Regions from separate parts of the Brevibacillus ginsengisoli genome, predicted to be linked through region 1. Evidence: riboswitches for the same ligand, from Rfam matches in the RefSeq annotation. Region 1 holds a riboswitch; the other holds the start of a gene.
What was found. A riboswitch is a leader RNA that binds a small molecule or an ion and turns the genes downstream of it on or off. The one in region 1 is predicted to bind FMN.
Positions count from the first base shown of each region.

Region 1 (5,582 bases):
CTGTGAATCACCACAAGCGGCTGCTGCTTGAACGAAAAGCTGTTAGTCAAAGTATCGTCTCGCCGGCCACGAGCCATGCAACTTGCGAATCTGAATGATTTCGCCAATATGATAGGCGTCATGGTTGATGATGCTCATGATTTGCTTTCGAAGAGGCTGGGAAGGTGATGGTCGATCGAGATCGTCTTCACTTAGGGTAGATACCTGGTTTTTCAGTTCTTGATAGACGTGATCCACTCGATTAAGTGTGGCCTGCCATGCGGCTTCGTCAAGTGTTTCTGCTTGGCTAGAGAACGTCTCGTCATTGTTTGCCGCAGGGTTGGTTGGATCGACACCATGAATGCGTTGAATCAGTCGCTCTTTGTAGTACAGCAAGTGATTTACGGTCTCCCAAATCGAATTCACAGCGGCTCCAGCTGGTCGCCAACTAGCAATTTCTGCAGTGACACCTTCCAAGGCTGGTTTTAGCGGGGGATACCAATCTTCCTGATCATAGGTAAACGATAATTGTTCTAACAAGAAATCAACCTGACTCATGCCGTTCTCCTCCTTGTTTTTGACTACTTTTCTGTCCTTCCACGCGCTATAATGACGATAACAAACAAGTGCGTAACCACCAAATCTAATTTAGATAGTTACACTTAAGAATATACTACCACATTATGGTAATCGTTGACAATGAGCAAGGCAGGGGGCTTATCCTGATGGAACATATCTGTATCGACTTTATGAATAGCGATTGGCGGGATTGGCGGGGATCGGGACGCCGTGAAGACCGACTGGACAAGGAATCATGGCTTGCGGAGTTTTTGGGGCATTGGAATTTGACCGCTCCATTACCGGTAGATGCGGATATGCGACAGGTTTTGGGACAGCTGCGAGACAGATTACGTGCGATGGTCGAAGCGGTCGTAGACGATCAAGTATTAAATGAAGCTGATGTAGACCTTCTGAACCGAGTGATGAAGCGAGTTTCAGCTTATCATCGACTTGTGCCTGAAGGAAAAAGCTATCGGATGGAGCTAGTCCCCTTGGGGAATGCTTGGGATCTGGTGCTAGAACGGATTGCGGTCTCTTTTACTCAGTTGTTGGCGGCGGGAGATCTTCGTAGGATCAAGATTTGTATGAATGAAGATTGCCGCTGGATTTTCTTTGACGAGAGTCGTAACCGAACCAGACGGTGGTGCGATGATGCTTGCTGTGGCAACCTGTTAAAAGTACGCCGGTTTCGCGAACGCCAAAAGCAAAAACAAGACAATCAAAAAATTTAATCTTGGGAACCATTTCTCCTTTATGCTATAATGCAACCAACTGAATAGAACCTTCAGGGTAGGGTGCAATTCCCGACCGGCGGTGAAGACCAATGTGTCCAAGCCCGCGACTCGCTATTCGCTGAATTTGAGTAGTGACTGACTTGGTGAGAATCCAAGGCCGACGGTAAAGTCCGGATGGAAGAAGGTGGATTTAGTCTTTACAACCATTTTCGAAAAAAGTGGCCGTATAAGGCTTATTTCACGATGCCCTGAGCGCAAATGCCAGGGCATTTTTATTAACTGAATAATACCTTCGGGGTAGGGTGCAATTCCCGACCGGCGGTGAAGACCAATGTGTCCAAGCCCGCGACTCGCTATTCGAATAACTTGGGTAGCGACTGACTTGGTGAGAATCCAAGGCCGACGGTAAAGTCCGGATGGAAGAAGGTGAATTTAGTCTTTACAACCATTTTTTGCGAAAAAAGTGGCTGTTCAAGGCTTATTTCACGATGCCCCGAGCTAATGCTTGCGGGCATTTTTTGTAGTTAGGTACTACAAGCGAGCTTAGTGGGACGAAGTCTTTTCTTATTCTCGTGTCGGGCAAGCAAGTGTAAGCAGGAAGACGTTAGAAAAAGGAGGAGAGCCATGTGAACGATGAAGCCTACATGTCAATGGCCTTGCAGCTGGCCAAAGGAGCCATGGGTCAGACAAGTCCCAATCCAATGGTAGGCGCCATTTTGGTAAAAGATCAGGCGATTGTCGGCATGGGAGCACATCTGCGAGCAGGAGAAGCACATGCAGAAGTCCATGCGATTCGGATGGCTGGCGAGAAGGCCAAGGGAGCGACCATTTATGTAACGCTTGAGCCTTGCAGTCATTACGGGAAAACCCCTCCTTGCGCACAGGCCATTCTCCAGGCGGGAATCCGACGCGTTGTGGTCGCAACTCTCGATCCGAATCCGCTAGTTGCTGGAAAGGGTGTAGGCATTTTGAGCGAAGCGGGTTTGCAAGTTCGTGTCGGCGTGCTGGAAGAGGAGGCGAGGCATCTCAACGAGGTATTCTTTCACTTCATCACGACGCGCAAACCCTTTGTGACGGTGAAGACTGCCAGTACATTGGATGGCAAAATCGCCACCAAAACCGGGCATAGCCGATGGATTACGGGAGAACAGGCGAGAGAAGAGGTTCATCGCTTGCGACTTCAGCACGATGCCATTCTAGTTGGAGTGAATACGATCATTGCGGACAATCCCGCTTTGACTACGAGGATTCAAGGAGAAGGGACGGCAAAGCAACCGATCCGGCTGATTATGGACTCAACTCTGCGGATTCCGTTCACATCACGAGTCGTCACCGACGGAAAGGCGCCTACCTGGGTCATAACCACGAGACGAGCGGCGGCAGAGCAATGTGACAAGCTTCGGGAGCTGGGAGTGAACGTCGTGGTGATGGAGCAGGAACAGATCGGAATTGAGCCGATGTTGAAGTGGTTAGGAGAGAGTGGGATTACATCCTTGCTGGTTGAAGGAGGTTCTGCCGTGAATGGGGCGTTCCTACAAGCGCAATCTATTAACAAGATGATCAGCTATTTCTCGATGAAGGTAGTGGGAGGCGCTCATGCTCCCACTGCATTCGGTGGTTTGGGCTTCGCGCAGATGGACGAAGCGGTTCTCATAGACCACGTTGAGATCGAGCGAATCGGGAAGCACGATGTACGAATAAGCGGATATCCAGTTTGGCCTGTGTAGGCTGGAGGGAGGTTCTAACCAAGATGTTTACAGGGATTGTGGAAGAATGCGGAACGCTTGAAAATATAAAAACGAAGGCTACTCATGGCACACTTGTTTTTCGTGCTGATCGAGTGTTGCAGGGAGTCCAGCTGGGAGACAGTATCGCAGTGGATGGGGTATGTCTAACCGTTACCACCTTCACTAGCTATCAATTTACAGCGGACATTATGCCGGAGACCATGAAGCATACCAGCTTGGGTCGATTGAAGCAGGGAGATCAAGTGAACTTGGAGAGAGCGATGCTGGTTGGAAGCCGATTCGGAGGTCATATTGTATCCGGACATGTGGATGGTACGGGTACGATTCTTTCTCGTCAATCGTTCGCCAACGCAGTTTTGTTTCGAATCAAACCCAATGATCCATCCTTGTTGCGGTACATGATTTTACGAGGTTCGATCACGGTCAGTGGTATCAGCCTGACGCTCGTTGACGTGACCGATCAGGAGTTTAGCGTCTCCATCATACCTCATACACTAGCACACACCAGTCTTGGGGCTAAGCAGGCAGGCGATATCGTGAATTTGGAATGTGATGTCATTGGCAAATATGTAGAACGCTTGTTGCAGCAATCAAACGAGAACCCTGCTAGAAATGCACAATCAAAAATCAGTACCGACTTTCTGCGGGAAAACGGATTTTTATAGAAATTCCCCGTTTCTTTCGGGAGAAAAACGGAAGGTGGGATGAATCGTGTTTCATTCAATTGAACAAGCACTGGAGGATCTAAAACAAGGGAAAGCGATCATTGTGGTTGACGATGAGGATCGTGAGAATGAAGGGGACTTCGTCTTGCTGGCGGAGTTTGCGACTCCTGAGATGATTAATTTTATGGCAACGCACGGGAGAGGCTTGATTTGTGTCCCAATCACGGAAGGGGATGCGGACAGACTTCAGTTAAAGCCGATGATTGAGACCAATACCGACCGACAGGGTACCGCTTTTACCGTGTCGATCGACGAAGTGAATACCCATACAGGTATCTCAGCGTTTGAACGATCTCAAACGATTCTCTCGATGATCAAGGAGACGACAACAGCGGAGGATTTTCGCCGACCTGGGCATATCTTTCCACTCGTCGCTAAGCAAGGAGGCGTCTTGAAACGTGCGGGACATACCGAAGCGGCAGTAGATTTGGCTCGCTTAGCTGGACGTTATCCGGCGGGTGTCATCTGCGAGATTATGAACGAGGACGGAACCATGGCTCGCCTGCCAGAGTTAGTGAAGATTGCGGAGCGGTACGAATTGAAGATTATCTCGATAGCAGACATGATCGCCTATCGGATGCGTACGGAAATCCTCGTTCAAAAAGCGGCGGAGGCCAAGCTCCCCAGCGAATACGGAGAATTCCGCATGATCGCCTACACCAACCAATTGGATGGAAAAGAGCACGTGGCGTTATGCAAGGGTGAGTTCAACCCACAGGAGCCGGTTCTGGTTCGTGTCCATTCGGAATGCCTAACGGGAGATGTGTTTGGATCTATGCGTTGCGATTGCGGTCCACAGCTTCACGCCGCACTTAAGGAGATCGAACGAGCGGGCAAAGGCGTCCTGCTATACATGCGTCAGGAAGGACGGGGAATTGGGTTAATTAACAAATTGCGCGCCTACCAGCTTCAGGAGGAAGGGCTGGATACCGTACAAGCCAATGAAAGATTAGGATTTGCACCAGACCTGCGTGATTACGGCATCGGTGCGCAAATCCTGCGTGAGCTGGGAATTGGCAGAATCCGATTGTTAACCAACAACCCACGCAAGATCAGCGGTTTAAAGGGGTACGGGTTGGAAGTGGTTGAGCGTGTGCCAATCCAGATCGAAGCACAGGCGCATAACCAGCACTATTTGCAAACCAAACAAGCCAAATTGGGTCATCATTTATCCATTTAGGGAGGAAGCATCTATGAAAGTATATGAAGGAAATTTAGTCGGTTCAGGTTTACGTGTAGGGATTGTTGCCGGACGTTTTAATGAATTTATCGTGAGCAAGCTTGTGAGCGGGGCTGTGGATGCGCTAAAGCGTCATGGATTGGAAGAGCATGATATTGAGATTGCCTGGGTTCCAGGGGCATTTGAGATTCCGCTCCTCGCACGCAAAATGGCCGAATCAGGCAAATATGATGCTGTCATTACGTTGGGAACCGTTATTCGTGGCTCCACCCCTCATTTTGATTACGTGTGCAATGAGTGTGCCAAGGGAGTAGCCTCTATTTCGCTTAGCACGGGTGTTCCAACGATTTTTGGAGTGTTGACCACCGATTCGATTGAACAGGCGATAGAACGGGCTGGAACCAAGGCTGGCAACAAAGGCTGGGAAGCTGCGACAGCCGCGATTGAGATGGCGAACCTCGTCCGTCAATTCTAGCTGAACCCCCAACACCATGCGTGACGAAGTTGTTATCTTTTGGTATGATTGCCTTATTGAAACAAGAACGTATATTCGTGTGGTGGGGATGATCGCATTGAATCTTACAACGTTATATGAGACGTACCAACGATTGCTTTTTACCATCGCCTATGGAATGTTAGGTTCTGTTACGGACGC
Region 1 covers NZ_JBNJQR010000007.1:97,243-102,824, reverse strand. Annotated here, with positions in the region: gene ACQCN2_RS15280 (DinB family protein) at 43-537, opposite strand; gene ACQCN2_RS15275 (CGNR zinc finger domain-containing protein) at 705-1,271, shown strand; FMN riboswitch at 1,317-1,464, shown strand; FMN riboswitch at 1,559-1,706, shown strand; gene ribD (bifunctional diaminohydroxyphosphoribosylaminopyrimidine deaminase/5-amino-6-(5-phosphoribosylamino)uracil reductase RibD) at 1,901-3,001, shown strand; gene ribE (riboflavin synthase) at 3,025-3,687, shown strand; gene ACQCN2_RS15260 (bifunctional 3,4-dihydroxy-2-butanone-4-phosphate synthase/GTP cyclohydrolase II) at 3,734-4,927, shown strand; gene ribH (6,7-dimethyl-8-ribityllumazine synthase) at 4,941-5,402, shown strand; gene ACQCN2_RS15250 (RNA polymerase sigma-70 factor) at 5,500-5,582, shown strand, end outside.

Region 2 (5,582 bases), on a different contig from region 1:
GGGCGTGTCCTGTAATGATTGGGCCGTATGCCGCTAAATAATCGATATATTGGTTGCCGTCCACATCCCAAAAATAAGCGCCTTGCCCTCGCTCCATGACGACAGGGGCACCGCCGCCAACTGCTTTGAAGGAGCGGGATGGACTATTTACGCCACCAACGATAACTTCCGTCGCTTGCTCATATAATTTTTGTGAAGTTTCCCGATTCATATTCAAACCTCTTTTCTTTGCAAACATTCACCATTTATCATAGCACACTTGATTATTGCAGTTGGTTGTATTTTTGGTCTTTGCCAAAGGGTTGTTCCTCATATACACTTACTAGGGAATAGTTACTTTATTTAAATACTTTTGAATAACATTAAAGGAAGTGCCTTGATGATTCATGTAAAAGGGTTGCAAAAGGAATTTCGTATACATCAAGCTCGATCTGGCCTTTCAGGTGCGTTTCGTGACTTGTTCAATCGTGAATATAAAACTGTCAAAGCAGTGGATGGCGTCACGTTTGATGTAGAGCCAGGTGAAATGTTCGCGCTGATTGGAGAGAACGGTGCGGGGAAATCAACCACAATCAAGATGTTGACAGGGATTCTCACGCCATCTGGAGGAGATGTCCGGATTAACGGATATGTGCCTTATGAGGAGCGGGAGAAATACGTGAAATCCATTGGAGTGGTGTTTGGTCAGCGCTCTCAATTATGGTGGGATCTCTCGCCGATGGAATCGTTTCGCTTGCTAAGACATGTCTATCAAATGGAGGAAGAAGCGGGGAAAATCTGGCTGGATCGTCTGATTGAAGAGCTGGATATCGGCTCGTTTGTCAATCAGCCGGTTCGTAAGCTGAGCTTGGGACAAAGGATGCGTTGCGAGATCGCGGCCGCATTGATTCATAAGCCTGCCCTGCTGTTTCTCGATGAACCGACTGTAGGACTGGATGTTCTGGTCAAACAAAAAATTCGGGACTTCTTACGCAACCTGAATGAAACGGAACAAATGACGATTCTGCTCACTACACATGACGTGACCGATATTGAAGCGCTCTGTAAACGGGTGCTGGTTATGGACAAGGGCAAACTAATTTTTGACGGTCAACTGGTCGATCTGAAAGAAAAATGGGGCAATGGAACTGAGGTTATTTTCTCCTTCAAGAAAAAAGTGACACTGGATCAGCTGCGAGCTGTCTTGAACGATCTTCCTTGCGAGCTTGAGATCGAAAATGAGTACGCGATTAAAGTTCAACTGAAACGTAGCCAGGAGATGCTGCCGTTCCTGCTCTCGACAGTGATGTCTAGCTTGGATGTAAGTGATGTGAAGATTACCGAAGCAAGTACGGAAGATATCGTGCGCAATATTTACAGTACGGACGATAGCGGGGTTATCAGCTATGGGTAAATTATATGCCGAATTAATCCGTATGCGTTTTCTGACTCTGCTAGCTTACCGTGTGAATTACTATAGTGGGATCATCATCTACGGGATTAACATTGGGGCGTACTATTTTCTGTGGGGGGCGATTTACGGGAATCAATCCAATCTCGCCAATCTTTCTGCGATCCAAATGACGGCCTACGTAGCGATTTCGTGGATGTCGCGCGCTTTTTACTTTAATAATATTGATCAGGAAATCGCCCAGGATGTTCGTGAAGGAAAAGTGGCGATTGAGATGATTCGTCCCTATAACTATTTATCGGTGAAAGCGGCGCAGGCGTTGGGCGAGGGGATCTTTCGCTTTCTGTTTTTCGCCGTGCCAGGGATTATTCTCGTCAGTTTGTTTATCCCGGTTCATTTTCCGACGTCAGCGCAGACGTGGGGCGTCTATCTTTTCAGCCTACTCATGGCGTTTATCATCAATACCCAAATTAACTTGCTCACGGGTGTGCTTACGTTTTTCTTTTTGCGAAACGAGGGGATGATGCGGGCAAAGCGGGTGGTTGTTGACTTATTGTCAGGTCTCATTCTGCCGATCAGCTTCTTCCCGGGATGGGCTCAATCGATTCTTCACTTTTTGCCTTTTCAAGCGATCAACTACTATCCCAGCATGATTTTCGCTGGAGCGGTTCCAGCATCCCAGATAGTCCAAGTGCTGCTGCTTCAACTCGTTTGGATCGGCGTTCTGTTAATACCCATCACCGTATTGTGGAACCAAGCGCGACACAAGCTCGTGGTGCAAGGAGGATAGTTGATGAAACAGGTGTATTTGTTGTTTTCCCATTACCTGAGCCAATACTTCAAAACAAGATTAGCCTACCGCGCTGATTTCATCGGAGAATTTTTCTCGAACCTCATTAATGAATTGATCAATTTGGTGTTTATTCTCGTGGTCTTTCAGCATGTTTCCACCTTGAAGGACTGGACTCGTGACGAGATCATCTTTATCTATGGCTTTTTTCTGGTGCCTTATGCGGTATTTACGATGTTTTTTGGCTTTTGGGATTTTAATGAACGGTATATTATTCGCGGGGAAATGGACAGAGTATTGACTCGTCCGATCCACAATCTGGCGCAGGTTTGTTTGGAGTCGATTGCGCCGGACCGCATTTTTGGTGTGATCACGGGATTGATTATTATGGGGTATGCGGCGATTCGACTGAATCTGCAGTTCGCCTGGTATGATGTCTTCGTGTTCATTGGATTGGTCATCAGCAGCGTTCTGATTTATGCGGGAGTTTATACGGCTATCGCGGCTGTCAGCTTTTTCTCCGATTCTCGAACAGGAATTGCGCCGATGATCTATAACATCCAGAACTATGGCCGCTATCCAGTTGATGTTTACAACAACGTGATCAAGTTCATTCTTACCTGGATATTGCCGTTTGCCTTTGTCGGCCTTTACCCATCCGCCTATTTCTTGGGCAAGAAGGATTGGTACCTTTTCACCATGCTGACACCGTTGATGGGCATCGTCTTTTTTGCGTTGGGATTGCTGATTTGGAACTGGGGAGTAAAGAAATACCGCGGAGCCGGATCATAAAATTATTACCAGATGATTGTCAAGAAACATACTTCCCAAGTATAATGAATTCGTGAAAATCACATATTCCTTCGGGGCAGGGTGCAATTCCCGACCGGCGGTGATCACATTTGTGTAAGCCCGCGAGCCTCTCGCTGTTAAGGCAAGAGTGCAGGATCTGGTGAGATTCCAGAGCCGACAGTACAGTCTGGATGGGAGAAGGATGACGACAGTGCGTTTGTACACGTGCTTTGTTTGTGCATGCGTATGGTGATCATGAGGCTTGGGAAGTCAAAAGCCTTTGGTTCGCTATACCCTTATGCATAGGGTTCGTCCAATCATCATGACCTCGGAGTCTTTACTTCGGGGGCTTTTTGCGTGGTTGGGATATCCGGTAGCTAGTGTTGCGTATCTGTTGCCATTCCTCAAAAGAAGGAAAAACAAACTGAGGAGATGGTAATCATGCAACAAACGCAAGTACACTCGGGACACTTGTCCAAAACAAGAAAGCTGGTGGCGATTCCATTGTTTGCCGCTGTAGCGTTTATCCTGCAGTATCTGGAATTTCCGCTGCCGCTCTTTCCTACTTTCTTAAAGCTTGATTTCAGCACGTTGCCAGGTCTGATCGGCGGTTTGATGTTCGGTCCCGCTGCCGGGGTACTGATTGAACTGATTAAAAACATCCTGCACTTATTGCTGAAAAATACAGATGGTCTTCTTGTGGGGGAATTGGCTAACTTTATCGCAGGAGCGAGCTTCATTCTAGTGACGGTTGCCTTGCAGCGTGTACGTGGAGGCAAAAGCGGATTTGTGCTTGGTCTTCTTGGAGGCACCATCTTGATGACAGCTGTAATGTCTGTGGCCAATTATTATGTGTTGATGCCAGCCTATTCGGTTCTTTACCATATGTCGCTGGATGCGTTAGTGGCCAGCCTTCACATGGATAGCTTGTGGTCGTTTATTTTGTACGCGATCGCGCCATTTAATTTATTAAAAGGAATTATAGTCGCTTTAATCGCATATCCGATCTTTATCAAACTATCTCCGCGTCTGCGTTATATGGCATAAATGAAAAAAGGAGCAATCCCTGTGAGGGTTGCTCCTTTTTGAATGCTACAGTTGTATCTGCTTGTGATTAATCTAGCTCGTCCGAATCAATGAACGGTTCGTCGTTATCATCTGTCGGCGCAGGTGGAGAAAGTGGGAATAGCATGTTGAGGCTCTTGAATTTGCGACGATCAGAGGAGATCTTGAGATCCTTATATTTTTGGATCAGCGCATTATATTCTTGTACAAATGCGTTTCGTTCTTCTTTGGACAAAAATAATTCGGTGACATTATAGGCGAATGTGTCGTTATACTCTTTACGCACATCGACATCGCTTTCTACGAATTGATTTAACGTTCTCATCAAATCTTTCTCTGTGGTACGAAGTGGTGAGAACATAATGTCACTAAACTGTTGCGCGTTTTCTTCAATCATCACGCGCAGATTGACCGAAATGACTTTAGCGATTGGTTGGTAATACTTTTCAACAATGGAGCCTTTTACGCGGGTGTCGACTTGTTCGAGCAAACCAGCACGAACTAATTCTTTCACATGATAATGTAAACGCGCCGCATTTTCTCCGAGTTCTGTCGCGATTTGTTTAGCGGTACGCGGCTCAAGATCTTCGAATAATTCAAGAATTTTCACACGTTCTGGTATAGCAAGGCACTTAAGCGCTTCCGGGTCTGTCACATTGTAAAACTCTCTCATGAATGTTTTCACCGTCCAGATTCTACTAGCGTCAGTTTATAATTCTTTATTAATCCATTGTTTAATTGTAGCGTTTTCTTGGGCGGTGTGCAATGGACTAGCATTGAATCTTTCGTGTATCTATTTAGTTTGTTAAAATAAGACAAACTCATAATTGGAGGAAGGGACTCTCAAATGGTTGAAATTGGACAGATCGCTCCAGATTTTACATTAGAAGCAAGCAATAATCAAACAATCTCACTGGCAAATCTGCGTGGGAAGAATATTGTGCTCTATTTTTATCCCAAAGACATGACGCCAGGCTGCACGACAGAAGCATGTGATTTTCGAGACTATCATCCCGAGTTCGGTAATCTGAATACGGTCGTCCTTGGTATTAGCCCGGATGATGTGAAATCTCACGACCGATTTGTGAGCAAGCATGAATTGCCATTTACACTGCTTGCCGATCCGGATCACAAGGTTGCGGAAGCGTACGGCGTTTGGGTGCTGAAAAAAATGTACGGTCGCGAGTACATGGGCATTGAGCGGACAACTTTCGTCATTGATGCTGAGGGAAAAATCGCGCGTATTTGGAATAAGGTAAAAGTAAAAGGGCACGTTCAGGAAGTTCTTGAATTCGTTAAGCAACTATAAATTACATAAAATACATAGGTAAAGGAGAATGCATAGATGAGTCAGTTGCCGATTGATTACATGGTGGAAGCGTTTTGTGCGTTGGCGAATACCCCGAGCCCATCAGGCAACACGGGAAAAGTCATGGGTTGGGTAGAAGAGGAATTGGATAAACTTGGTGTAAGCTATAAACGGACGAATAAGGGAGCCGTTCTCGCAACCATTCCAGGCATCAATCAGGAGAAGCATCGACTGCT
Region 2 covers NZ_JBNJQR010000009.1:236,362-241,943, forward strand. Annotated here, with positions in the region: gene ACQCN2_RS18775 (glutamate-1-semialdehyde 2,1-aminomutase) at 1-211, opposite strand, end outside; gene ACQCN2_RS18780 (ABC transporter ATP-binding protein) at 380-1,393, shown strand; gene ACQCN2_RS18785 (ABC transporter permease) at 1,386-2,180, shown strand; gene ACQCN2_RS18790 (ABC transporter permease) at 2,184-2,972, shown strand; FMN riboswitch at 3,036-3,179, shown strand; gene ACQCN2_RS18795 (ECF transporter S component) at 3,414-4,019, shown strand; gene ACQCN2_RS18800 (helix-turn-helix domain-containing protein) at 4,087-4,710, opposite strand; gene bcp (thioredoxin-dependent thiol peroxidase) at 4,885-5,346, shown strand; gene ACQCN2_RS18810 (M42 family metallopeptidase) at 5,383-5,582, shown strand, end outside.
Region 2: it holds a riboswitch for FMN, as region 1 does, so the genes downstream of both, ACQCN2_RS18795 (ECF transporter S component) here and ribD (bifunctional diaminohydroxyphosphoribosylaminopyrimidine deaminase/5-amino-6-(5-phosphoribosylamino)uracil reductase RibD) in region 1, are expected to answer to the same signal.